Regions from separate parts of the Acinetobacter sp. RW6 genome, predicted to be linked through region 2. Evidence: predicted binding sites of a transcription regulator. Region 2 holds the regulator's gene; each other region holds the start of a gene.
The links. Region 2 encodes PhoB, which activates phosphate uptake and scavenging genes when phosphate is short. Its sites were predicted from a motif close to TGTCATNAANCTGTCATAA; they were not measured.
Positions count from the first base shown of each region.

Region 1 (8,332 bases), 1.1 Mb from region 2:
TAAAAAGAAACAAATAAAAAAGCCACTGTGAACAGTGGCTTTAATTTTTGAAATACTTTTATACAAACTGTAAGAATAACCAGTACAAACCGCCTGACAAACAGATTGTTGCAGGAAGTGTAAATACCCATGCAGATAAAATCGTTTTAACTGTATTGAAGTTTAAGCCTGATCTATTCGCTACCATGGTACCAGCAACAGCACTGTTTAAAACGTGTGTTGTTGAAACAGGCATACCTAAACCGTCGGCAGCTGCAATTGTACTCATTGCGACCAGCTCAGCAGACATCCCCTGACCATAAGTCATATGATGTTTACCAATACGTTCACCTACAGTCACAACAATACGTTTCCAGCCAACCATGGTGCCTAAGCCAAGCGCCAAAGCAACTGCTACTTTCACCCAAGTTGGAATGTATTGTAAGAATGAATCTAAGCTACTACGGTATTCTTTCACGAGTTTTTCTTGTGACTGATCCATTTTTGGTAAAGCATCTGCTTTATCCAAACGCTTAAACGTCGTTGTACTTAAATACATGTCATTACGAATTTCACTGATTGCAGCTTCTGGAATGTCTTTTAAGTTGCTATAGCTAGAAACTCGCTCACCCAAATGATCAGTCATGCTTGCCAATGCAGGCACTACTTCCGGAGTTTGCTGTTTAGTCTGAATATATTTAGTCAAAATAACACGTGCTTTTTCATCGGTTAATTCTGGCTGATTTTGATTCAAAAGTACGGCAGTTTGAGAAGAAAGCTGATGGAATGATTGAACTTGTTGTGTATCAAGGTTTTTATTTAATGAATAAGCCAATGGCACCAGACCAACCAAAATCAGCATGATTAAACCCATACCTTTTTGACCATCATTAGAACCATGTGCAAAACTTACACCTGTGCAGGTAAAGATTAAAATTGCACGAATGATTGCTGGTGGTGGTTTATTACCTTCTGGTGGCTGGAATAACTCTAATTGGCGTTTAAAAATAGTTTTAACCAACAAGAATACAATCGCTGCAAAAGCAAAACCAATTAAAGGTGAAAATAATAATGCCTTACCGACTTTAATCACCTGATCCATATCAACACCACTGGTCGTTACGCCAGTCGATGCACTCAATAGATGGTTCATAATGCCCACACCCAAGATTGAACCAATCAAAGTATGAGAGCTAGAAGCAGGAATACCCAAGAACCAAGTACCTAAGTTCCAGAGAATCGCAGCAATAAGAAGCGCAAAAACCATTGCGAAACCTGCACCGCTACCCATGTTCATAATCAATTCAACAGGCAACAATGCAATAATGCCGTAAGCGACTGCGCCGCTTGCAACCATTACCCCAAGAAAATTACAAAAACCTGCCCACATGACTGCAACCGGTGCAGGTAAAGCATTGGTGTAAATCACTGTCGCTACTGCATTTGCAGTATCATGGAAGCCATTTACAAACTCAAAGCCTAAAGCAATCAAGAGTGCGGTAGATAAGAGAATAACCGAATAAAGACTCAAAGGCGGTACATGCGCTAAATCAGCACTCACCTGAAATCCAATATAAATAAGTGTTGCAACAATAATTGTCAGAAACACCGGCATAAAGAACTTAGGTGTCGGGACATGTACATTCGTCGATTTGACTTGCAGGTTTGCCGCAAGTTTTGAATCCGAAACAGGGGGTAGATTAGAATTCATGCAGACGGTAAGAGGATAGAAAAATCCTCTGTATTCTTAAATTAAATTATGACAATTATATGACAAAGCGGCGCCTGATGAAGTCAATTTTTCATATTTTGACCTCATTTGATGCACCTTTCCTCGATCAATTTTATTTTTTTATTAAAATACAATAATTTAAATCAATTTACATCTTCCTTATTTATGACTATTTTTAAAGCAAAAATATCTAAAAAATTACCTATATGACGTTTTTTTAAACAGCCTAATTGTCATAAAACTGAATATTGGAGATGAAATATTTCAATATCATGATCATTTTATGAATTTTTGATGAAAAAATGCCCTCTTTTTGTTCGAAAACACTTTTTTTTTACGACTAATTTACGGTGAATGGTGGGTCGTCATAGATCATCAATTGTGCTGCTATTCTGTTACAATAGCGCCGCATTTTTAAATTCATATAAAAGATCGGGGTTTTCTATGTCTACGCTTGCCACCCTAAAAGCGCTTCTTGCTAAACGCATTCTGATTATTGATGGTGCAATGGGAACGATGATCCAGCGCCATAAATTGGAAGAAGCCGACTACCGTGGTGAGCGTTTTGCCGATTGGGCACATGACTTAAAAGGTAATAATGACCTTTTAGTTTTGACACAGCCAGAAATCATTCAAGGCATTCATGAAGCTTACCTTGATGCTGGTGCAGACATTATTGAAACCAACAGCTTTAACGGCACGCGTGTTTCAATGTCTGATTACCACATGGAAGATCTTGTTCCCGAGATTAATCGTGAAGCAGCACGTTTAGCCAAAGCAGCCTGTGAAAAGTATTCGACTCCAGATAAACCTCGTTTTGTAGCGGGTGTACTCGGTCCAACATCGCGTACCTGTTCAATTTCACCCAATGTAAATGATCCTGCCTTTCGTAACATTACCTTTGATGCGCTAAAAGAAAACTATATTGAGGCCACTCATGCGCTGATTGAAGGTGGTGCAGATATCATTCTGATTGAAACCGTTTTTGATACATTAAACTGTAAAGCTGCAATTTTTGCAGTGAAAGAAGTCTTTAAGCAAATTGGTCATGAATTACCGCTCATGATTTCAGGGACTATTACCGATGCCTCAGGCCGTACCTTAACAGGTCAAACTGCCGAAGCGTTCTGGAACTCTGTACGTCATGGTGACTTACTTTCAATTGGTTTCAACTGTGCCCTTGGTGCAGATGCCATGCGTCCTCACGTTAAAACTGTTTCTGATGTTGCGGATACTTTCATTTCTGCTCATCCAAATGCTGGCTTACCAAACGCTTTTGGTGAATATGACGAAACGCCTGAGCAAACTGCTGCTTTCTTAAAAGAATTTGCAGAAAGTGGCCTAATTAACATTACTGGTGGTTGTTGTGGTACGACACCAGACCATATTCGTGCCATTTATAATGCAGTAAAAGACATTGCACCCCGTCAAATTCCTGAAACTAAGCCAGCTTGCCGCTTAAGTGGTTTAGAACCATTTAATATTTATGATGACTCATTGTTCGTTAATGTGGGTGAACGTACTAACGTTACCGGTTCAAAAAAATTCTTACGCTTAATTCGTGAAGAAAACTTTTCAGAAGCTTTAGAAGTTGCACAGCAACAAGTGGAAGCTGGTGCACAGATTATTGACATTAACATGGATGAAGGGATGCTCGATTCGCAAAATGCGATGGTTCATTTCTTAAATCTTGTGGCATCTGAGCCAGATATTTCACGTGTGCCGATCATGATTGACTCATCAAAATGGGAAATCATTGAAGCTGGCTTAAAATGTGTACAAGGTAAACCTGTTGTTAACTCGATTTCCTTAAAAGAAGGTTATGACGAGTTTGTCGAAAAAGCTCGCTTGTGTCGCCAATATGGTGCTGCAATTATTGTCATGGCCTTTGATGAAACTGGTCAGGCAGACACTGCTGCACGTAAGCGTGAAATCTGTAAACGTTCTTATGACGTTTTGGTTAACGATGTGGGCTTCCCTGCTGAAGATATTATTTTTGACCCGAACGTGTTTGCAGTGGCAACAGGGATTGAAGAACACAATAACTATGGCGTCGATTTTATTGAAGCCACAGGTTGGATTAAACAGAACTTACCTCACGCCATGATTTCTGGTGGCGTATCGAACGTATCATTCTCGTTCCGTGGAAATGAGCCTGTTCGTGAAGCGATTCACTCTGTGTTCTTGTACCATGCCATTAAACAAGGCATGACCATGGGGATTGTAAATGCCGGTCAAATGGCAATTTATGATGATATTCCTAAAGAACTCAAAGATGCAGTTGAAGATGTTGTTTTAAACCAGAACCAAGGTGAGTCTGGTCAGCTTGCGACCGAAAAACTACTTGAAGTAGCTGAAAAGTTTCGTGGTCATAGTGGTGCTCAGCGCGAAGCAGAAAACCTTGAATGGCGTAACGAGCCAGTAGAAAAACGTCTTGAATATGCGTTGGTTAAAGGTATTACCACATACATTGACGAAGATACCGAAGAAGCTCGCCTAAAAGCTAAACGTCCATTAGATGTGATTGAAGGTGCTTTGATGGATGGTATGAACGTGGTCGGTGACTTGTTCGGTTCAGGCAAAATGTTCTTACCTCAGGTTGTAAAATCTGCACGTGTCATGAAGCAAGCTGTGGCTTGGCTCAATCCGTATATTGAAGCTGAAAAAACTGGTAGCCAATCTAAAGGTAAAGTCCTGATGGCAACTGTTAAGGGCGACGTACATGATATTGGTAAAAATATTGTGGGTGTTGTACTCGGTTGTAATGGTTACGACATTGTTGACCTTGGCGTGATGGTACCTTGCGAGAAAATCTTACAAACTGCGATTGATGAAAAATGTGACATCATCGGGTTGTCAGGTCTTATTACTCCGTCCTTAGATGAAATGGTGTTTGTAGCTAAAGAAATGCAACGTAAAGGTTTCAACATTCCTTTATTGATTGGTGGCGCAACGACATCGAAAGCACATACAGCAGTTAAGATTGATCCTCAGTATCATAACGATGCGGTGATTTATGTGGCAGATGCCTCACGTGCTGTAGGTGTTGCAACTACCCTGCTTTCAAAAGAAATGCGTGGAAAATTCATTGAAGAACACCGTGCTGAATATGTCAAAATTCGTGAGCGCTTAGCTAACAAACAACCTAAAGCCGCCAAACTGACTTATGCAGAATCTGTTAAAAATGGCTTTAAAATTGATGAAAGCTATGTTCCTGCAAAACCAAATCTTTTGGGAACTCAAGTTTTAACAAACTACCCGCTTGAAAAATTGGTTGAATATTTTGACTGGACACCATTCTTCATTTCTTGGAGCTTGGCAGGTAAGTTCCCGAAAATTTTACAAGATGAAGTTGTTGGTGAAGCTGCAACAGATTTGTATAACCAAGCTCAAGCGATGTTGAAAGATATTATCGACAACAACCTTTTTGATGCACGTGCTGTATTTGGTATGTTCCCTGCTCAGCGCACTGACGCCGACACAGTGAGCGTATTTGATGAAGCGGGTCAAAATGTTACGCATACCTTTGAGCACTTACGTCAACAATCTGACAAAGTGACAGGTAAACCAAACTTGTCTTTGGCAGATTACATTCGCGCTGATCGTGAGCAACAAGACTATTTAGGCGGATTCACTGTATCAATTTTTGGTGCAGAAGAATTGGCAAATGAATACAAAGCCAAAGGTGATGACTACTCTGCAATTTTAGTTCAGTCACTAGCCGACCGTTTTGCTGAAGCCTTTGCAGAACACTTGCATGAACGCATTCGTAAAGAGTTCTGGGGCTATAAAACAGATGAACAGCTCAGCAATGAAGAGCTGATTAAAGAGAAATATGTCGGTATTCGCCCTGCACCGGGTTACCCTGCTTGTCCAGAACACTCTGAAAAAGCGGTGTTGTTTGACTGGTTAGGTTCTACAGACAAAATCGGCACCAAACTGACTGAGCACTTTGCAATGATGCCGCCATCTTCGGTAAGTGGTTTCTATTATTCTCATCCACAAAGTGAATACTTTAACGTGGGCAAAATCTCTCAAGACCAACTTGAAGATTATGCAAAACGTAAAGGTTGGACACTCGATGAAGCGAAGCGTTGGTTAGGGCCGAATTTAGATGATTCGATTGTTTAATTTAAGCAAGAAAAAATCCCCTCAATTGAGGGGATTTTTTCTTTTTATATGATATAAATTATTCTTTATAAATACTTAATAATTTAAAAGGTTAGTTACAGTGATTGAGAATATATTCGATAATTTGTTTGAAGCTTTTGATGAAGTTAAAAACTATAATTTAATTGATTTATTTAATACTTTAGACACCAGAGCTACACATACTTCATTAAGAAAGTCACAAGAAGATGCTCTTGAGTACTTATCAAAAAATTATATTAACAAAGATACCATTCTAAAATTAAGCACAGGTTCGGGGAAAACTACCATTGGATTATTATACCTTTTGGGGTATATGCAACTTGAAAAAAAATCTGGGGTATATTTATGTCCTACTGTTCAGCTTGTTGAGCAAGTTATTGAGGAAGCTAATAAACTTGGTATAAAAGCTTTTCAATTCAAAAAAAATGATTCAGAAATGCCAGTTGATTGCTATTCTGGAAATAGAGTTATCGTATGCACGTATGACAAGTTTTTTAATGCAAAATCAGTTTTTCAAAAAACTTCAACTGGTATCATACCTGAAGCAATTGTATTAGATGATGCCCATTCAGGACTTGAGCTTATTAGAAAGCAATTTACGTTAATAGTAGATAGTGAAGCTAAAGATTTAATTCTTGAAATATTGGATGCCTCATGTCGAAATTATCATCCTACAAGATGGATTGATGTAAAAAGTACAGATCCAAATAATTTATTTGAAGTACCTTATTGGATCTGGCAAGATCATATTGATCAAATCTCTGAAACATTGAATCAATTTAAAAATCTTCAAAATTTTATTTTTGTATGGCCACATATTGAAAATATCCTTAAATATTGTCGATGTGTCATAAAAGGAGAAACTATTGAAATAATTCCAGACATTATAAATATTGAAAGAATTAAACAATATAAAAATTCTAACCACCGTTTATTTATGTCTGCCACATTAGCAGATGATAATATTCTTATCCGAGATTTAGATATTGATCCTTCGGCATTAAATAGAATTATTTCACCAAATAATGATAAAGGGATTGGGGAAAGAATGATTCTAACCCCTAGTCTTATAGATCAATCCTTAACTAGAGAAACAATGATCAGCTTTATCACTGAACTCTCTAAGAAACATAAAGTAGTAGTTTTAACGCCATCTACCAATCAAGCTCAAGATTGGGTGACAAATGGTGCTCAATTACTAAATTCAGATAATATTGCCAATGGACTTGAGCAATTAGCAAATCCTAGCTCTAATTTTAATTTCGCCGTTTGTAGTCAGCGGTATGAAGGTGTCAATCTTGCAGATGAAACATGCAGAGTCTTAGTTTTAGATGGAATCCCTATTGGAAGTAATACAATTGATTCATTGGATGCTGCAAACTTAGGTCTACGAGGTGGAGTACGAAATAAAATTGCGTATAGAATTGAACAAGGTATGGGAAGAGCTGTCAGATCCCATGCTGACTATGCTGTTGTTTTATTGATTGGTCATGACCTAGGTGTAAACATTGCTCAACATCAAGTACGAAATGCTTTTAGTACCCAAACAATAGCACAAATAGATTTATCTAATAATTTATGTGAACTTGTTAAGAAACAGTTTCCAAACGATATTTTAAGAGGTTTAGAACAAGTAATTAGTTCTTGCTTAGATAGAGACGAAAAATGGAAAGTTGGGTATCAGAATTACATGAAGAAAATAGAAAAGAAGGAATCTATAATTGATATAAATAAAATAAAACTAGGGACTTTAGAAAGATCAATGTATGTTAATGCATATAATAATCAGCCCTTAAAATATATCACAGAATTTAGGCAACATTTAAATAAAGTGGATTTGGAAGAAGAGGAAATTGGTTTTTACTTAGAAAAGACAGCTAGAGTACTATATTCTATTGAAAAATATGAAGCCTTACAATTACAAGTAAATGCAAAAGAAAAATATGCTTCTGCCTTTATACCACCCAACATGCCTAAAAAAATTAAAAAATATTCTTCATCAAATTTAGTTAATATTATTAAATTTTTTAAAGAGCTTGTTGATATAAAATATGCTCCTTTGAACTTACAAAAAGTTAGGGGAAATATTAATTTCCTCAATCAAAATAGTAATATTATCGAAGATGCTTTTAAAGACTTAGGAAAGTTAATGGGCCTTGAATCATGGAGGCCAGAAATTGAAATTGGTAAAGGATCTGATATTGTCTGGCTTTGGGATAATAATTGCTATGTAGTAGAAGTAAAACACAACAATCAAAAGTCATTACATAAAAAAGATTCTGCCCAATTACATGATAGTATAAAATGGGCTACAGAATACTATCCGATGTATAATATTATCCCTGTGACTATCACAAAAGATAATATTACTCATTGTGATAAAGATGCACACTATAATTCTGATACCTTATTAATAAAGGAGTCAAACGTGAATAATTTAATCCAAAATCTAAATAATTTATTTTTATA
Region 1 covers NZ_CP167121.1:2,405,277-2,413,608, forward strand. The annotation lists gene ACB088_RS11425 (inorganic phosphate transporter) at 59-1,690, opposite strand; gene metH (methionine synthase) at 2,156-5,842, shown strand; gene ACB088_RS11435 (DEAD/DEAH box helicase) at 5,943-8,332, shown strand, end outside.
Region 1: the regulator PhoB is predicted to act here: its motif matches at 1,737-1,755, upstream of ACB088_RS11425 (inorganic phosphate transporter).

Region 2 (8,332 bases):
TTTAATGGCTTTATTCATTACCGACCCAACCGTGGTGGTATTGGGCCAGCAACTTTTATTTATTATACTTTGGGCAATTTTATTCTTTGGTGCGGGTGCCATTTTTGCATCTATCATGCGTGCTAGTGGAACTGTGACTGTCCCGATGCTCATTAATATTTCTGCTATTTTGTTTATTGAGATTCCATGTGCTTACTGGTTTAGCTCAATGTGGGGGCTTAAAGGGATTTGGGTTGCCTATGCCTTGGCATTTGTCAGTTTATGTATTATTCAAGGGCTCTATTACCAATTCATCTGGAAGAAAAAGAAGATCAAAGTTCTTATTTAGAACCAATTAATTCTTATAAAAAAAGCCATCAATTGATGGCTTTTTTTGAATTTAAAATTATTTCATCAACTTTGTCACAATGGTAGAAGCACGTTGATATCCAGTCGGGAATAAACGCTGGAATGCATCAAGAATTTTTGCATCACTACCAATCAATAAACGACGTTTATCTTTTAAGACTGCTTGTAAAATTTGACGAGCCGCCTCTTCAGGTGGAGTACGTAATAACTTGTCAAAATTTTGAATCGATTTAGTCGGGTCCATACCCAAACTATTCAAGCTATCACTCATTTTTGCAGATTTAGCAATATTGGTACGGATTCCACCTGGATGCACACACAAAGAGCTTACGCCACTTTTTTCAATATCTAACTCTTGACGCAATGACTCGGTAAAACCACGCACAGCAAATTTAGTCGCGTTATAACCAGATTGAGTTGGTTGAGCTGTTAAACCGAATAGGCTTGAAATATTAATAATATGGCCATCTTGAGTTTGCTTAATGAACGGTAAGAACTCTTTGGTACCGTACACCACACCCCAGAAGTTAATCCCAACGATCCACTCTAAATCTTCGTAGGTCGCCCCTTCAACAGTTGAACCTAGGGCTACACCAGCATTGTTGAAAATCAGGTTAACAGAGCCATGATCTTGAACTGTTTCTTGTGCCCATTGCTTTACTGCTTCACGGTCAGAAACATCAAGCTTTTTGGTCGTCACAGTAATCGTGCTATACGGTTTTAAAAGCTCAACGGTTTGCTGTAATCCCTTCTCATTAATATCACTCAACGAAAGATGGCAGCCCTGTTTTGCCAAAAGAATTGCGAGTTGTTGCCCAATGCCAGAACCTGCGCCCGTAATTGCAGCGACTTTGTTTTTAAAATTTTTCATTGTCCATCCTTTGTTTTTCGATATTTGCACAATCGGTTCATTGCATGTGCAGCTTAGACATCTTTAATATAATTTTGACAATATCCATTGTCAATATAGTACACTGTAATTTCAGATAGAATGGCACAATTGTGCTGAGGGCTTTATGATAGTGAGCATATTTGGCTAAAACCTATAAATTAGGAAACCATTCTTTAGGAAACAATTTATTTATGGCGACAAACGACTCAACCAGTAAAAAGAAAACAAAAACTGTGAGTAAAGAACGTCAGTTCAAAGGGTTATCTCTATCTGAACGTAAAGAGGCACGCCGAGAAAAACTGATTGAAGCTGGCATTGCGACTTATGGAACACTCGGCTTTTTTTCCGTGACGGTTAAGGATGTCTGCCAAGAGGCAAAACTCACAGAACGCTATTTTTATGAATCATTTAAGAAGAGTGAAGATTTATTTCAAACCATCTTTTTAAAAATGATTGAAGAATTACAGCAAAACCTGATGCAAGCTGTCATTAAAGCGACACCAGATCCAGAAAAAATGGTCGATGCTGGGTTAAGGGCACTGCTGACGACATTAAAAGACGACCCAAGATTAGCTCGCATTGTCTATGTTGACGCAGTTTTGGTACAAGAATTACATAATCAGGCCACCATTCAAGAAACTCTTGCACAGTTTGACCGTATGATTCAGGCCTTTGTTATGTTGACCATGCCGCAAATCCAACACAACGAAAATGAGCTCTCTTTAATCGCAACTGGATTAAATGGATATGTCACTCAAATTGCAATTCGATGGGTCATGGGAGGCTTTGAGCAGTCTCTTGAACAGGTTTTAACCGCATGCCGTATTGTTTTCTTATCTTTATTGGCCAAGGTTTCAAAATAATATTAAAGTTTTTTGACACTCTAAAATGTGCAAAATCAGTTAAGCTTTAAAGGTGATAACTTATTGAATGATTTTAAGAATATTTAAGCTTTCATGTCATCATTCGGTCACACCTTTGCCTTACTTTTGTCACAAATTATTGCTAAATTCAATTTTATAGACTTTTCTGCAATGAAATTGTCATAATTAATCTTTGTAATAAGCCTGTCATAACTACAAAACGGTTCACCGTTAAATCTATAGGATATTGCGCTGTGAAAGATGACTATATTTTAATTGTCGATGATGAGCTTCCTATTCGTGAAATGATCCATACTTCTTTGGACATGGCAGGCTTTCAATGTTTGCAGGCAGAAGATGCCAAACAGGCTCATCAAATTATCGTCGACCAACGTCCGGCGCTTATCTTGCTCGATTGGATGTTACCTGGAGGCGTAAGTGGTGTCGATTTATGTCGCCGCTTAAAACGTGATGAGAACTTAGCAGAAATTCCAGTAATTATGCTTACCGCTCGCGGAGAAGAAGACCACAAAGTACAAGGTCTTGATGCTGGCGCAGATGATTACATGACGAAGCCTTTCTCAACACGTGAACTGGTTTCACGTATTAAAGCGGTTCTGCGTCGTGCAAATGCATTAAGTGGCGAAAAAATGATTGACGCCAATGGTTTAATTCTTGATCCTGTTAGCCAACGTGTCAGCTTTGGCGACAGCATTTTAGATATGGGCCCAACTGAATATCGCTTACTTGCGTTTTTTATGACCCATCCAGAGCGTGCATATACACGTGCCCAGTTGCTCGATCAGGTCTGGGGCGGTAATGTATATATCGAAGATCGAACTATCGATGTGCACATCCGTCGTTTGCGTAAAGTTTTAGAACCTTTTGGTGTTGACCGATTTGTTCAGACCGTACGTGGAACTGGCTACCGCTTCTCAACACGTGCAGATTTAGCCGCAGGTTAACCAAGATTTATGTATGAACCCTACCCCGTCCCCGAACAGGTACGTGAACAAAAGCTTTCCCGCTACAGTAGTTTATGGACGTTTGCCAAACAAGATTTACGGCTTTTATTATTTTTTATAATTATTGCCGGTTTAGTCGGTTTCGGTATTGGGTATTTCTGGAGCTGTATTTTTATCGCCTTTGTGGTGTTTTTTACACTCCAGTTGCGTTCGCTTTATCTGGTCAATGACTGGATTGCAAATAAACCTTATGACGTTCCTCCAAATCTAAACGGGATTTGGGGAGCGTTATTGTTTAATGTTTACCGTGCCCAGCGTCAGGAACGAATCGTTCAAGCAGAAATGGTCGGTTTAATTGATCGCGCTCAGTCTTCTTTAGTGGCGCTTGCCGAAGCTGTTGTCCTCATTGATGACCAACATAAAATTGAATGGTGGAACCCTGCTGCTGAACGTTTGTTGGGTATCAGCCCTCTCGACCGTGGTCGAAACCTATTAACGATTTTACGCCAGCCGACCTTTATTGAATATTTTAACAATATTGATCAGGCACCCGACGGTATTAAACTACAGTCGAGTTTTGACGATGACCGATATGTGCAGGTCAAGCTCACACGATTTGGTGGAGAAAGCCGTTTATTGGTGGCTTACGACGTTACTCGTATGCACAACCTTGAGCAAATGCGTAAAGACTTCGTAGATAATATTTCTCATGAACTTCGTACACCATTAACTGTACTGAGTGGTTATATCGAGACATTTACCGATCAAGAAGATATTAGTCCACGCTGGAAACGTGCGTTTGATCAGATGCAGTCACAAACCAAACGTATGAACGCTTTGGTGAATGATTTACTGCTGTTATCGAATTTAGAAAATAACAAGAAAATTGCAAAAAATCAGATTATTGAAATGCCGAGTTTAATGAATCAACTGTTTGATGATGCTCAGGCCTACAATGCCGATTATGGGCATACACTCAATTTACGTATTGATAGTCACTGTGACCTGATTGGTTCTGACATGGAAATCGCCAGTGCATTTAGTAACTTAATTACCAATGCCATCAAATACACGCCAAAAGGTGGAACCATTACCATTGGCTGGCATGACGACGGTGAACATGCTTACTTTAGTGTACAAGACACAGGTATCGGGATTAACCCCAAACATTTACCACGTCTAACTGAACGCTTCTATCGTGTTGACAGCGACCGTAGTCGTCAAACAGGCGGTACAGGTTTAGGTTTGGCCATTGTGAAGCATGTATTAATGCAACATGGCGCTTATTTAGATGTCCAGTCTAAAGAAAATGAAGGTTCAACTTTTACAGTGGTTTTTCCTAAAGAAAGACTATATAACATGGCTTAAAGTTATCTCCCTTCAAATATAAAAAGCCGACTCATGAAAAGTCGGCTTTTTTAGCATTTAAACCAATTTACTTAGAAGTCGAGCAATAGGACTTACTTTGGTTTTTCTCTATTACATTTAAAAAGCTAGTAGCAAAAGTATTACTCTGACGCAGTGCATCGCGATGATCTCCACCATCAATCGTTTGATATACCGTTGGTTTTTTTAATTTACATAGCTGTTGATAATAGGCATATGTCCCTCCCGGATCGACTAAATGATCTTTAGAACCCTGAACAATCATTAACGGTACGGTAGGCACCATATTTTCAATGGACTGTTGTTTTAGATAAGCCAAGAGAGGTTTTAAATCAGCGTCAGGTCGAAATATGCTAGAAGGAGATTTCTTTAAATCAGTTTGAAGTTCAGATAAACAGCGGCTGCGCGCTTGGGTCAGCACAGTGTTCATTTCAGGGCTTACTAAATTTTCAGGAACTATGCTCGGCTCTGCTGCTTGTGCTCCTAATAGCACAATCGGGAAGAAAGCAGCTACGCTAGGTTCTGGGTTTGGATGACTCTGCACATATTCTGCAATACCTTCATATTGATAGCCGCCTGGCGCAAGAGCAATTGCCCCTTTTAAATCTAGTTCGGGCGCATCTTTTTGACCATAGGCAGACACTGCAATTGCCGCAGCTCCACCTTGACTGTGCCCCATCACCAACCACTGTTTATTAAAACTCTTGGGCTTAAGCAAATGTAATGCACGCACTGCATCGACCACTGTATGTAGCTGGCTCTTTGCATTCATATAAGGATGTGCCCCTAAAGTACCTAAGCCTTGATAATCAGGTGCAACAACTGCATAGCCACGTGCAAGCCAACCATCTAAAGCTTTAGAAGCAACTTCTTGATATGAATGAACTGGCCCACCCACATAATCACCTGAAGGTGCACAAGTATCGGCGACTCCAGTCGTACCATGTGCCCAAGCGAGGATAGGCCAGCCATTTTTTGGAGGGGTGCCTTTGGGTAATAAAATAAAAGCCGATGCAACAATAGGTTCACCCTGAATACCTCGACTACGATAATTTACCAACAAGCGTTGATCTGCATGAGGAAATAAATCCGTCACAGCTTGCTGTTCGAGAGACAATATTGAACCCGGTTTTTCGCTCACAATTTGCTTATTCAAATCTGTAATTGGAGCAGCCATAGCAGCACCAGTCACTAAACAAGCACTGCTAAATAAAATTTTAAAAAAAGAATTACTTTTTCTAATCAAGGGATTACTCCTCTATTATTTACATTATATCTATCTAAATAATCAATTTATAAAATCTAAACTACCATAAAACTATCTATATTTATATTCAATTCAAACTAAATTACATTTATATATAACCACTTAAAATTTAATTAAAATATATTTTTAAAAAAGGTATTATAAATATCGTTGCAAAAATTAATCCAATTTAAATAGTAAAAAATATATGCTGATATTTTCTTAATTACTATAGCTATGAAAATGTTAAAACAATATAAATTTATACCATATCTAATTTCCTTAACTCTCTGTTATATACCGATCAATACTATGGCAGACATTAATATATATGGCCCGGGTGGACCAGCACCCGCTATGAAAGAAGCAGCTAAACAGTTCACCAATAAAACTGGAATAGCTGTCCATGTGACATCTGGTCCTACTTCTCAATGGTCTGACCAAGCTAAATTAGATGCCGATATTATATATAGCGGCTCCGAAGCCATGATGTCTGATTTCGAAAATGCTTTTTCTGAACAAATTATAAAAGACTCGGTAGAACCTTTGTATTTACGTCCTGCCGCTATTTTAGTACGCAAAGGAAACCCTAAAAATATTAAAGGATTTAAAGACCTCGCTAAATCCAACATTAAGGTTTTAGTTACGCATGGGGCAGGTCAAGTCGGTATGTGGGAAGATATTGCGGGTAGAACTGGAAATATTCAATTAACCAAATCTTTCCGAAAAAATATTGCCACCTATGCAGTCAACACAGGTATTGCCAAGAAAAATTGGGAAGAAAATAGTAGCTACGATGCTTGGTTAGTCTTTAATATTTGGGGAATCAGTAACCCTGATATTGGACAAATTGTACCTATAGAGAAAGAACTAGTTGTCTATCGCGATACAGGTGTTGCCTTAACCAAACATAGTTTAAAAGATGCTGAAGCTAAACGGTTTGTAGAGTTTTTATCGTCTCAACAAGGCAATACTATTTTCAAAAAATATGGTTGGACTAAATAATTTAAAAGGGGGCTAAGCTCCCTTTTTATTTTTTAAAATATTAATTCTACTTAACCTAAAATATATTCATTTCAAATTAAATATACTCCTACGGCGTATAAAGTTCCTAATATTAAACAGAAGGCAGAGCTGACATACCAAAATAAATCACTATTTCCCAAAAATTTTGATTTTAGCCATGGAAAAGCAAAACCACGGATAAGAAATATAACTGCGACAAGCGAGAGAATAAGTTTTGTAAAAGGTAATATCTGTATTCCCTTTGCTGCAAGAAAAGTATAAATAGAACATACGGTCAGGATTAAACCGACAGCTATAGCTGTAAAATTAGGATACCAATGTCCTCTTTCTACCATTTGAACAATAGTTTTCCCTGCCCCTAAGAACCGGAAACCATTTGCTCCCCAGAATACACAAATGAAATGAAGGAATGCAGCACAAAATGTTAGAGCTGAGGCAAAATATAAGGGAATAATAGAACTTGAATACATTTTATTTCCTATTGAATGGTTATTATTAGACAAAAAGTTATTTATGAGATCATCTGTGATCAAATCATAATATAGTTAATATATGAAATCTTTAAATAAAAAAGAGAGCATGAGCTCCCTTTTTTTAAATCTTATTTACGAATTAAACTGTATGTCCCATACGCTCGCCCATTACAACTACAGACTCAGCTTTAAAACGTTGTTCCCATTCGATCTTATCTTTTTCAAATAAAATAACTGCCGTAGAACCTAAATAAAAACGTCCAAGTTCGGCACCTTTTTCCAGCTTCAACTGATGATGTTGTAATTCGATACGACCTGAAGGTTTCACTTTACCTGTCGCCACAGTTTCAATGCCTGCAACAATCATGGCACCTACTAAAACAACAGCCATACGGCCAAGTTCAGTATCAAACAAACACACCATGCGTTCATTACGGGCAAATAGTCCCGGTACATTTTCAGCAGTCACCTGATTTACCGAAAATAGCTCACCCGGTACATACAAAGTTTCAGTTAATGTACCTGCAAACGGCATATGTACACGGTGGTAATCGCGTGGAGATAGATAGACTGTCGCGAACTCACCTTCTTGAAATGGCTGAGCAAGTTGTGGGTCGCCAATTAATTTCTCTACAGAGAAGCTTTGGCCTTTTGCTTGAAATACTTCACCCGCTGTAATTTTACCAATCTGAGAAATAGCACCATCAGCAGGTGACACAATGCTATCTGCATTTTCGTCAACCAGACGCACGCCATCTTTCAAAGCACGAGTAAAAAAGTCATTAAAAGATTTATATTTCAGTGCATTGCTTTGTTCAGCAATCGATAAATCAATCCCATATTTAGTTTTAAAAGCTTGAATAACAGCAGTTTTTACAACTGGATTTTCACTCGCAGCAACTTTACCTACCACACGACTCAGCTGATGCTGCGGAACAAGATTTTGTGCCTTAATAAATAATTCTTTTTTTAATCGAGATGTGAAACTCACGACGGTGATTCTCCAGTAATAATAGGACTATCGAGGCGATTGCCCCATTCACTCCACGCACCATCATAGGCTTTTGCTTCCCAGCCCAAAAGTCTAGCCAAAATATAGGCTAAACCGGAACGGTGATGTGACTGGCAGTACA
Region 2 covers NZ_CP167121.1:3,554,075-3,562,406, reverse strand. The annotation lists gene ACB088_RS16845 (MATE family efflux transporter) at 1-328, shown strand, start outside; gene ACB088_RS16840 (SDR family oxidoreductase) at 386-1,219, opposite strand; gene ACB088_RS16835 (TetR/AcrR family transcriptional regulator) at 1,432-2,103, shown strand; gene phoB (phosphate regulon transcriptional regulator PhoB) at 2,358-3,068, shown strand; gene phoR (phosphate regulon sensor histidine kinase PhoR) at 3,078-4,436, shown strand; gene ACB088_RS16820 (alpha/beta fold hydrolase) at 4,504-5,700, opposite strand; gene ACB088_RS16815 (AcfC family putative adhesin) at 5,944-6,705, shown strand; gene ACB088_RS16810 (hypothetical protein) at 6,777-7,196, opposite strand; gene asd (archaetidylserine decarboxylase) at 7,339-8,190, opposite strand; gene ACB088_RS16800 (sulfurtransferase) at 8,187-8,332, opposite strand, start outside.

Region 3 (8,332 bases), 1.1 Mb from region 2:
GTTTTAACATGGGGCGATCTGCAACTTGATACACAAGCGAAAGTTGTATCATGTGCTGGAAAGTCTATTGATTTAACAGCTAAAGAGTTCCAAATATTACGTAAGCTTATGGTTCATCCTGAGCATATTATTACGCGTGATCAATTAGAAGAAGCGCTCTATGCATGGGGTGAAGAAATTGAAAGTAACGCGATAGAAGTATTTATTTATCAGCTCCGAAAAAAAATCGGAAGTAGCAGCATTAAAACCATACGGGGGCTAGGCTACCGTATGGGAGATTTAAAATGAAATCTAATCGCTCATCCTTGCAGTCGCAACTGGTTAAAACCACGATGTGGAGTAGTGTCGTGGTGGGCTTGCTGGCTTTAAGCTTACTCACCATATTTTCTGTTTACCACAATATGTCAGTGCAAGACGAAATCATGGATGAAATTTCAGATACTTTGCTGGTTTCTGATCTTTCTCAACACTCTATGAAACAGTTTGATGAACTCAGTGACGAATTTGATATTCAGTATGAGTTATTAGACACAGGCCAAGTACTTACTCATTCTCATAGCTATCAGCATGAGCTTTTTGAACAAGGCAACTTATCAGAAGGTTTTTCATATTTTTGGTTTGATGGTCAATTATGGCGTAGCTTAGTTGCACAGCAAGAAGACTCAAAGTTACAAGTTGAAGTTTTTCAGCCAATGAGTACACGTATTGAAGAAGTACTTAAAGCCCTTGCTGGGTATAGCGGCCTTATGGTGTTGTTCTGGCTGCTACAATGGGTCATTGTAAGTTGGCGTACCGAGCATCAATTGGCTGCGCTAAATTTACTCTCTAGACGAATTGCCCAAAAAACAGCATCAAATTTAGAACCTATTCAAGACCCAGATGTCATTACAGAAATTCAACCTGTGATTGATGCGCTAAACCAATTACTTGCAAGGTTGCAAAGGGCTCTCGTTGCTGAACAGCGTTTTACCGCAGATGCTTCTCATGAGTTACGATCTCCATTATCTGCCATACAAATGCGTCTTCAGGTTTTACAGCGTAAATATCAACATGTTCCAGAGCTTCATCAGGATTTTGAACGTATACAAGAAGATGTTTCTCGAAGTACAAAAATACTTGAAAATTTACTGCTTCTTGCTCGCCTGGAACCCAATGAAGCAGAGCAGCCAGAACTTCCCAAGACAATTATCGATTTAAATTATTTATTGGCCAGAGTCATTGAAACTGTAACTTTAGATGCGCAAGCTAAACAGATGTTGATAGAGACAAATACCTTATCGACAGAAACTAAAACCTTTGCGAATGAAGAATTACTCTTTATTGCTTTTAGAAATTTATTTGATAATGCCATTCGTTATAGCCCTACTTTAGGCTCTATTCATGTTGAGATTAGTCAAGATGAACAGCAAATTAAGGTCGCTATAGAAGATACAGGCAATGGTGTAGATGATGAGGTATTGCAACGTTTAGGGCAGCGTTTTTTTCGAGTATTAGGTACTCAGCAGCAAGGTTCAGGGTTAGGAATTTCGATTACACGAAAAATTATTGAATTGCATAATGGCAAATTACATTTTATGCATGCTGAACAAGGTGGTTTGAGGGTGGAGGTTAATCTACCTTTATAAAAAATAGCATGGTTACCCATGCTATCCATTTTTTGTTTTCCCACGAATATTATTGAAACGCGAGTGTATTTTTTATTTAGTTAAAATTAGACGATTATTGCGAGTGAGGCGTAAACGATATTCCTCGCCAGCATGCATAATGCGGATTTCACGGCCTAATGCAAAGAGGTTGTTAGAATGTAACATTGGTAAGGCATGAGCTGTTTCATTGTTACGAGTAAATAAGCTAAAAGGTGCGTTCATTTGTTGTGCTCCGTGGTATGTTCTTGAACGATTTAAATGATAATCATTATCGAATAGATCTGTCAATGAGATTTTTAAAATTTTATAAAATGATAAAATTTACTTACACTTGAGAAAAGTTTTAGAGAGTAAAAAGATGCCCAAACCAATAGTCGATGTCGCTATAGCAATCTTGATCCATCGTGGAAAAATATTAGTCGGTTGGCGCGGGGAGCAGCAGCATCAAGGTGGAAAGCATGAGTTTCCTGGCGGAAAGGTTGAGCAAGGTGAAACACCCGAAGAAGCCTGTCGCCGTGAAATCTATGAAGAAGTGGGTATTGGTTTAAAAGATTGGCACCAATTCGATTATATTCACCATGAATATGATGACATTATCGTCAACCTCCATTTGTTCCATAGTTATGTACCTGATGAGTTATTAAATCTTATTCACCAACCGTGGGCATGGTACACACGTGATCAGCTACTTCATTTAAACTTCCCTAAAGCCAATAAAGACATCATAAAACGGCTCTATTGGCCTCATCTCATCAAAATTAGCAATACGCTTTCAACGGTAGAAAGCAGTGATGCTTTGTTGTACTGGCGTATAGAAGAAGATAGTTCTGATCAGAGATATTTAGAACAATTAAGTACTTTAGATGAAAATCAGTTATCAAACTTAATTATTAATACAGATAACTGGCAGCAATTAAGCCCTGAGTTAAAAAAGCAGATTAAGACCGTTCATTTAAAACAATCTCAGCTCATGAATTTGCATAAAGGCGATTTGACAGTAGGCTTACGTTATATTGCCGCTTGTCATGACGCAGTTTCTTTAAGGCAGGCTGAGCAGATTGGCTGTGATGCTGTTTTTATTAGTCCAGTACAACCGACAACCACCCATCCAGAAGCCTTAGCATTAGGTTGGGAACGTTTTGCTGATCTAGCCCAAAAAAGCCAGATTCCGGTTTTTGCATTGGGAGGAGTGCATCCTCATGATTTAGCTACTGCACAAAAGCATGGTGCATATGGCTTAGCAGGTATTCGTAATTTCTAATAAGAAAATAGAAAAGCATTAAAAGCTAGAGGGCTTTTAATGCTTGTTGCGCTTCTTGAACAGTTTTTTGATTATTGCGTTGTTGTCCAGCTTTTAAGATGGTCAACCAAAGTTGCTTTTTCATGGCCTGACTTTGGGCAAAACTTAAACCACGTCGCGCTAGAGATTCAGCATTAGAATATTGCTGTTTATGATTTGCCGTAAGGGCAAGAAATAGATATGTTTCTGCGGCTTGAGGAGCTAAACGCTGTGCTTGAAGCGCATAGCGTTCAGCTTCTGACCATTGCTGGTTTTTGTAAGCCTGCTGTGTTTTTTGCATTAAGACTTTAAATGCAGGTAACTGGCTGCCATCATCACTAAAATGTTGAGGCTTTTTTTGCTGAGGAACAATAACCTGTAAATTTTTGCGTTGAATTTCCGGATGTTCATAAGGTGTAATTTTTACACCCGATGGAGTTTCCGTATTTTTCTTCACTGGCGGGGCAGGTGTTTTCTCTTTGGAGCCAGAATGATCAGGCAAAGTTGTACAGCCGACCATAAGTACAGCACCAATATAAAAAACACCTTTCTTCAACATATCCTACTTTCCTGTTAACGCTTAGTTGTTATAACTACCACTTGAAATCACACGTGAGTTATTTGACAGATCTTGTTGCATCTGGCTTTCACTTTCACGAATATAACTGTCGGTATTATCATCCTGAGAGTCAGGAGTTGTGTTATCACTTTGTGGCGTATATGTTGGATCAACTTGATAATAAGGTGCTCCACATGGCGTAGCACGATGTGGAACCGTATGCGTTAGCATCGGAATATACATAGCACCATCACAAGCCTGTGCAGATAAATCACCTGATGCACGGTCAATCCACTGCCACTGTACAGTGTCTGGTTGACGTATATTCACAGGTGTTTGACGTAATTGCTTCATCACATTAATCCATACTGGCAATGCACCAGATGAACCTGTTAAGCCAGTCACTTTGTTGTCATCTAAACCTAACCAAACTACAGCAACGTGATTACCTGAGTAACCCGCAAACCATGAGTCACGTGTATCGTTAGTCGTACCTGATTTACCCGCTAATTTTAAAGCTGGAGATAAGCTGCTATAAGCTGCACGACCAGTACCCGAAGACATCACCTGTTGTAGGCCATAATTCATGATATAGCCAACAGATGGATCAATCGTTTGTTGAACATTCAGGCCATAACGATCAAGCAGACGACCATTCGCATCTACCACAGATCGAATTGCACGAGTTGGATATTTAAAACCGCCTGTAGCGAAGTTCTCATAAATTCCGAGCACTTCCATTGGTGACATATTGACTGCCCCAAGGAAAATAGAAGGGTAGGCAGGAATCGTTGATTCAACACCAAACTTTCTTAAATTATTGCTAAATGTAGATAGACCAAATTCTTGACCCAAGCGTACAGCAGATAGGTTGTATGAGTTTGCTAATGCCTCACTCAGACTGACTACACCATGTCCACCACCGCTATAGTTTTTAGGTGTCCAGCTTTTACCACCATCTACAGGAACACTGATCGGCGCATCTTCAATTTGGCTTGCCCAGTTATAACGTCCAGATTCAATAGCACTTAAATAAATTACAGGTTTCAATAAAGAACCGACTTGACGTTTCGCATCTAAAGCACGGTTAAAACCAGTAAAGTCTTGTGTAGAACCAACCGCTGCAACTAACTCACCGTTTTCAGGATGTGCAATCAGTACAGCGCCTTGTAGGTTTTTCAAACGTGCTGGATTACTGTTAGCCAAACGGTCTACTGAAGCTTTAAACGCGTTTTGAACTTGAGTTTGAGTAATTGGATCTAAGGTCGTAAAAATACGTAATCCCTGATTGGTTAAATCACTTTCTTGATACTCTGTACGTAATTGACGACGTACAATATCTAAAAAGTCTGGGAATTTTGCAGGGCCTAAACTTGGTTTACTTAACACATTTAAAGGACGTGCAATTTCATCTTCATATTCGGCTTGGGTTAAATAACCCATCACACGCATGTTATTTAACACAGTGTCGCGGCGTTTTTTTGCGCCTTCAGGGTTTTTCCAAGGGTTATATAAAGAAGGGCCTTGCACTAAACCGACTAAATAAGCTTGTTGTGCAACACTTAGCTCACGTAATGGCAAACCGAAATAAAATTGTGAAGCCAAACCATAACCATTAATTGAATAGCTACCATTTTGGCCCAGATTCACTTCATTTAAATAGGCTTCTAAAATTTCATCTTTGCTGTAATGTAGTTCGATGAGTAAAGCCATTAATGCTTCATTGACTTTACGTTTTAGTGTGCGTTCAGGGGTGAGATAGAAGTTTTTAACTAATTGTTGAGTCAGGGTTGAGCCACCTTGACGTTTTCCACCAGTGACATTACTGACCAATGCACGAGCTGTACCGCGAATTGAAATACCATGATGATGATAAAAATTGCGGTCTTCTGTAGAAATTAAAGCTTCAATGAGGGGTTTAGGGACATTATTCAGTTTAATGAGTACACGGTCTTCATTGTGTTGAGGATAAATTCCTCCAATGAGTAGCGGTTCTAAGCGTGCAACGCCGGTTGAAGAGGGTTTAGTACTTCTAACTTCAACAACTTGATCATTTGCAAAACTTAACTCTAAGACTTGTTCAGGTTCAACACTGTCACCGTAGTCAAAACCACGTGTGTGGATATACATATTGCTGCCTTGAGCAACATAGCTTCCAGACTTGTCATAATTACTTGAAGTTTTGTAACCTAATAACTTTAATTCTTGAGTGAAATTTGCTTGAGAAATAGGCGCGTTGTTATAAATTTCCAAAGGTCGTGCAAACACTTTGGCAGGAATATCCCACCGCTGTCCTTCAAATTTTTCACGGATAATATTATCTAAACGAATCAGATAGATACTAAGAGCAATAAAAGCACCAATGACCAAAATGGAAAATATTAGTGCAAAGAAACCGATACCACGTTCAAACTTCATAAAAATGAGATAAAACCCTAACAATGCCTGTAATGATGCGATAGCTTGTCATCAATTTGCAATGATAAAACTGTGAATAATTGGAAAAGTTAGATTGAATTTTACAGCATCTTGTAGTTATGTTTTTTTAAATTAATCGGGTTAATGTTATTATAGGCGAGTATCGCAGCGGAGCTTACTCATTCGTGCAAATTTCACATAAGTCCTTCAGAAACGTCGGGTTAATCGGTCGACCAGATAAATCATCAGTTGTAGAAACACTATGTTTAATTCATGATCATTTATTGAACTTAGGTTTGAACCCCATTTTTGATCAGGAAACCGCCGAATTAGTGCCTTATGATCATGCACAGATAGTGAGTCGTCATCTATTAGGTGAAGTTGCTGATTTAGTTATTGTGGTTGGGGGCGATGGTTCTCTACTCCATGCAGCGAGAGCGTTGGTCCGTTACAATACCCCTGTTATTGGTATTAACCGTGGGCGATTAGGTTTTTTAACTGATATCAAACCTTCAGAAGCCATTTTTAAACTTGACCAAGTGCTTCAAGGGCATTTCCAGCTTGATCGCCGTTTCTTACTTGAAATGGAAGTACGAACAAATGGCGAAGTTATTTATGATGCAATTGCTTTAAACGATGTTGTTTTGCATTCGGGTAAGTCTGTCCATATGATTGACTTTGAACTCAACATTGATGGTCAATATGTTTATCGCCAGCATAGTGATGGTTTAATTGTTTCTACTCCAACAGGATCAACTGCCTATGCTTTGTCAGGCGGTGGACCAATTTTACATCCAAGTATGGATGCGATTGCATTAGTTCCAATGCATCCCCATACATTGTCATCACGACCCATTGTAGTTGGTGGGCAAAGCGAAATTAAAATCGTTATTCGCGAAAATCGAGTTTTGCCGATGGTCAGTGCAGATGGTCAACATAGTATATCGCTGAATGTCGGAGATAGTTTACACATCCGTAAACATCCATTTAAACTAAGTTTATTGCATCCACCAGGTTATGATTTCTATATGGCCTGCCGTACCAAACTTGGTTGGAACCAAGATTTTGAATCTTTCCAAAGAGATGAATCATGAATATTGAACAAATGCTATCTGTTTTAAACCCTGAAATTGTAGAGCGTTTAAAAACAGCAGTAGAAATTGGTAAATGGCCAAATGGCGTTGTTTTAACAAAAGAGCAGCGTGAGACTTGTATGCAAGCTGTCATTGCTTGGGAGTTGAAAAACTTACCAGAAGAACAGCGTAGCGGCTATATTGACCGTGGTACGAAAGAGGAAGGTGAAGAGTGTGATGATGATCATCACAAGCATGAGCCAGAATTTAAACCAATTCGTTTTGTTTAATTTAAGAAGCTCAGTGATTACTGGGCTTTTTTTATGTTGATCAAAATATAATAAAGAATCCTATGAAACGTTTAAAACCTATTTATGTACTATTATTTCTAATATTGTTTAGTGGTGCTGCATTAGCCAAACAGCCGATTGAATGTTTACTCAACGTGAAGGTTGTTGCGAGTCGGAAATACACTTCACCTCAAGCTAAATATACAAGTATAAAGAACGACGGTTATCCCATGTTATTGATTGGGATTCAGGTGCTGGAGTCGCAAACAATACGAAGCTCCCAAAAGATCAAAGCGCATCATTTATATTGTAAGACACTTATTGGTCAACAACGAGATGCTTATCTTTCGGGTTCCTACGATTCTAATAAGATTACAATCAAAATAGGTGATCACTTGAAACTAAGAAATATTCATTCTTCAGGTCAGGAATATCCATTTTGGCCAGATTTTTATTATATTGAACCTTAAAACCAAGGCTATCCGATATAACCTTGGTCATTCAGATATTAGAAACGACTATTCCATAACGCTTTTGCTTTCAGCATTGCCTCTTCAAAACTAGTAACAACTCCCATGCTATATAGTGCAATTCCGATGGTTTCTGTTACTGCCATTTCACCGTATTCATGGTGCTGCTGACCTAACCATACTGCTTTAAAAGTTGCTAAATCTAATTCTTCTTCAGTTGGACTACGTTCAGGTATGAGCTTTGGTAACTCATGTTCATAGAGTTCACCATTTTTGATACCGCAAATGAGTGTTTTTGCATCTGGATTTCGCTCAAATTCACCGCCTTCACCTTTAATAACTGCACTATTTTGATAGCCTAAGCGCAGTGCACTATGTTGATGGGAAGTTCTATAAGCTGGATGGAATATGGCTTGTAAGGTGGCTTTTGCATTAAAAGGGTTTATTAAGCGGGCTAAAGTATGAATAGGCGAGCGTAATCCCATCACATTTCTTAAAGAAATCAGTTCACTTAAAACAGGTGAAATCACGTCTAAAGGTAAGTAAGCGAAATTTTGCTCTGCTAACTGAGTACGAACTTCTTGTTCAGAATGGCAA
Region 3 covers NZ_CP167121.1:735,500-743,831, forward strand. The annotation lists gene ACB088_RS03355 (response regulator transcription factor) at 1-288, shown strand, start outside; gene ACB088_RS03360 (sensor histidine kinase) at 285-1,625, shown strand; gene hemP (hemin uptake protein HemP) at 1,698-1,868, opposite strand; gene ACB088_RS03370 (NUDIX domain-containing protein) at 2,005-2,907, shown strand; gene ACB088_RS03375 (tetratricopeptide repeat protein) at 2,933-3,484, opposite strand; gene mrcB (penicillin-binding protein 1B) at 3,506-5,902, opposite strand; gene ACB088_RS03385 (NAD(+) kinase) at 6,088-6,996, shown strand; gene ACB088_RS03390 (YeaC family protein) at 6,993-7,265, shown strand; gene ACB088_RS03395 (hypothetical protein) at 7,328-7,735, shown strand; gene ACB088_RS03400 (glycosyl transferase family protein) at 7,774-8,332, opposite strand, start outside.
Region 3: the regulator PhoB is predicted to act here: its motif matches at 5,949-5,967, upstream of ACB088_RS03385 (NAD(+) kinase).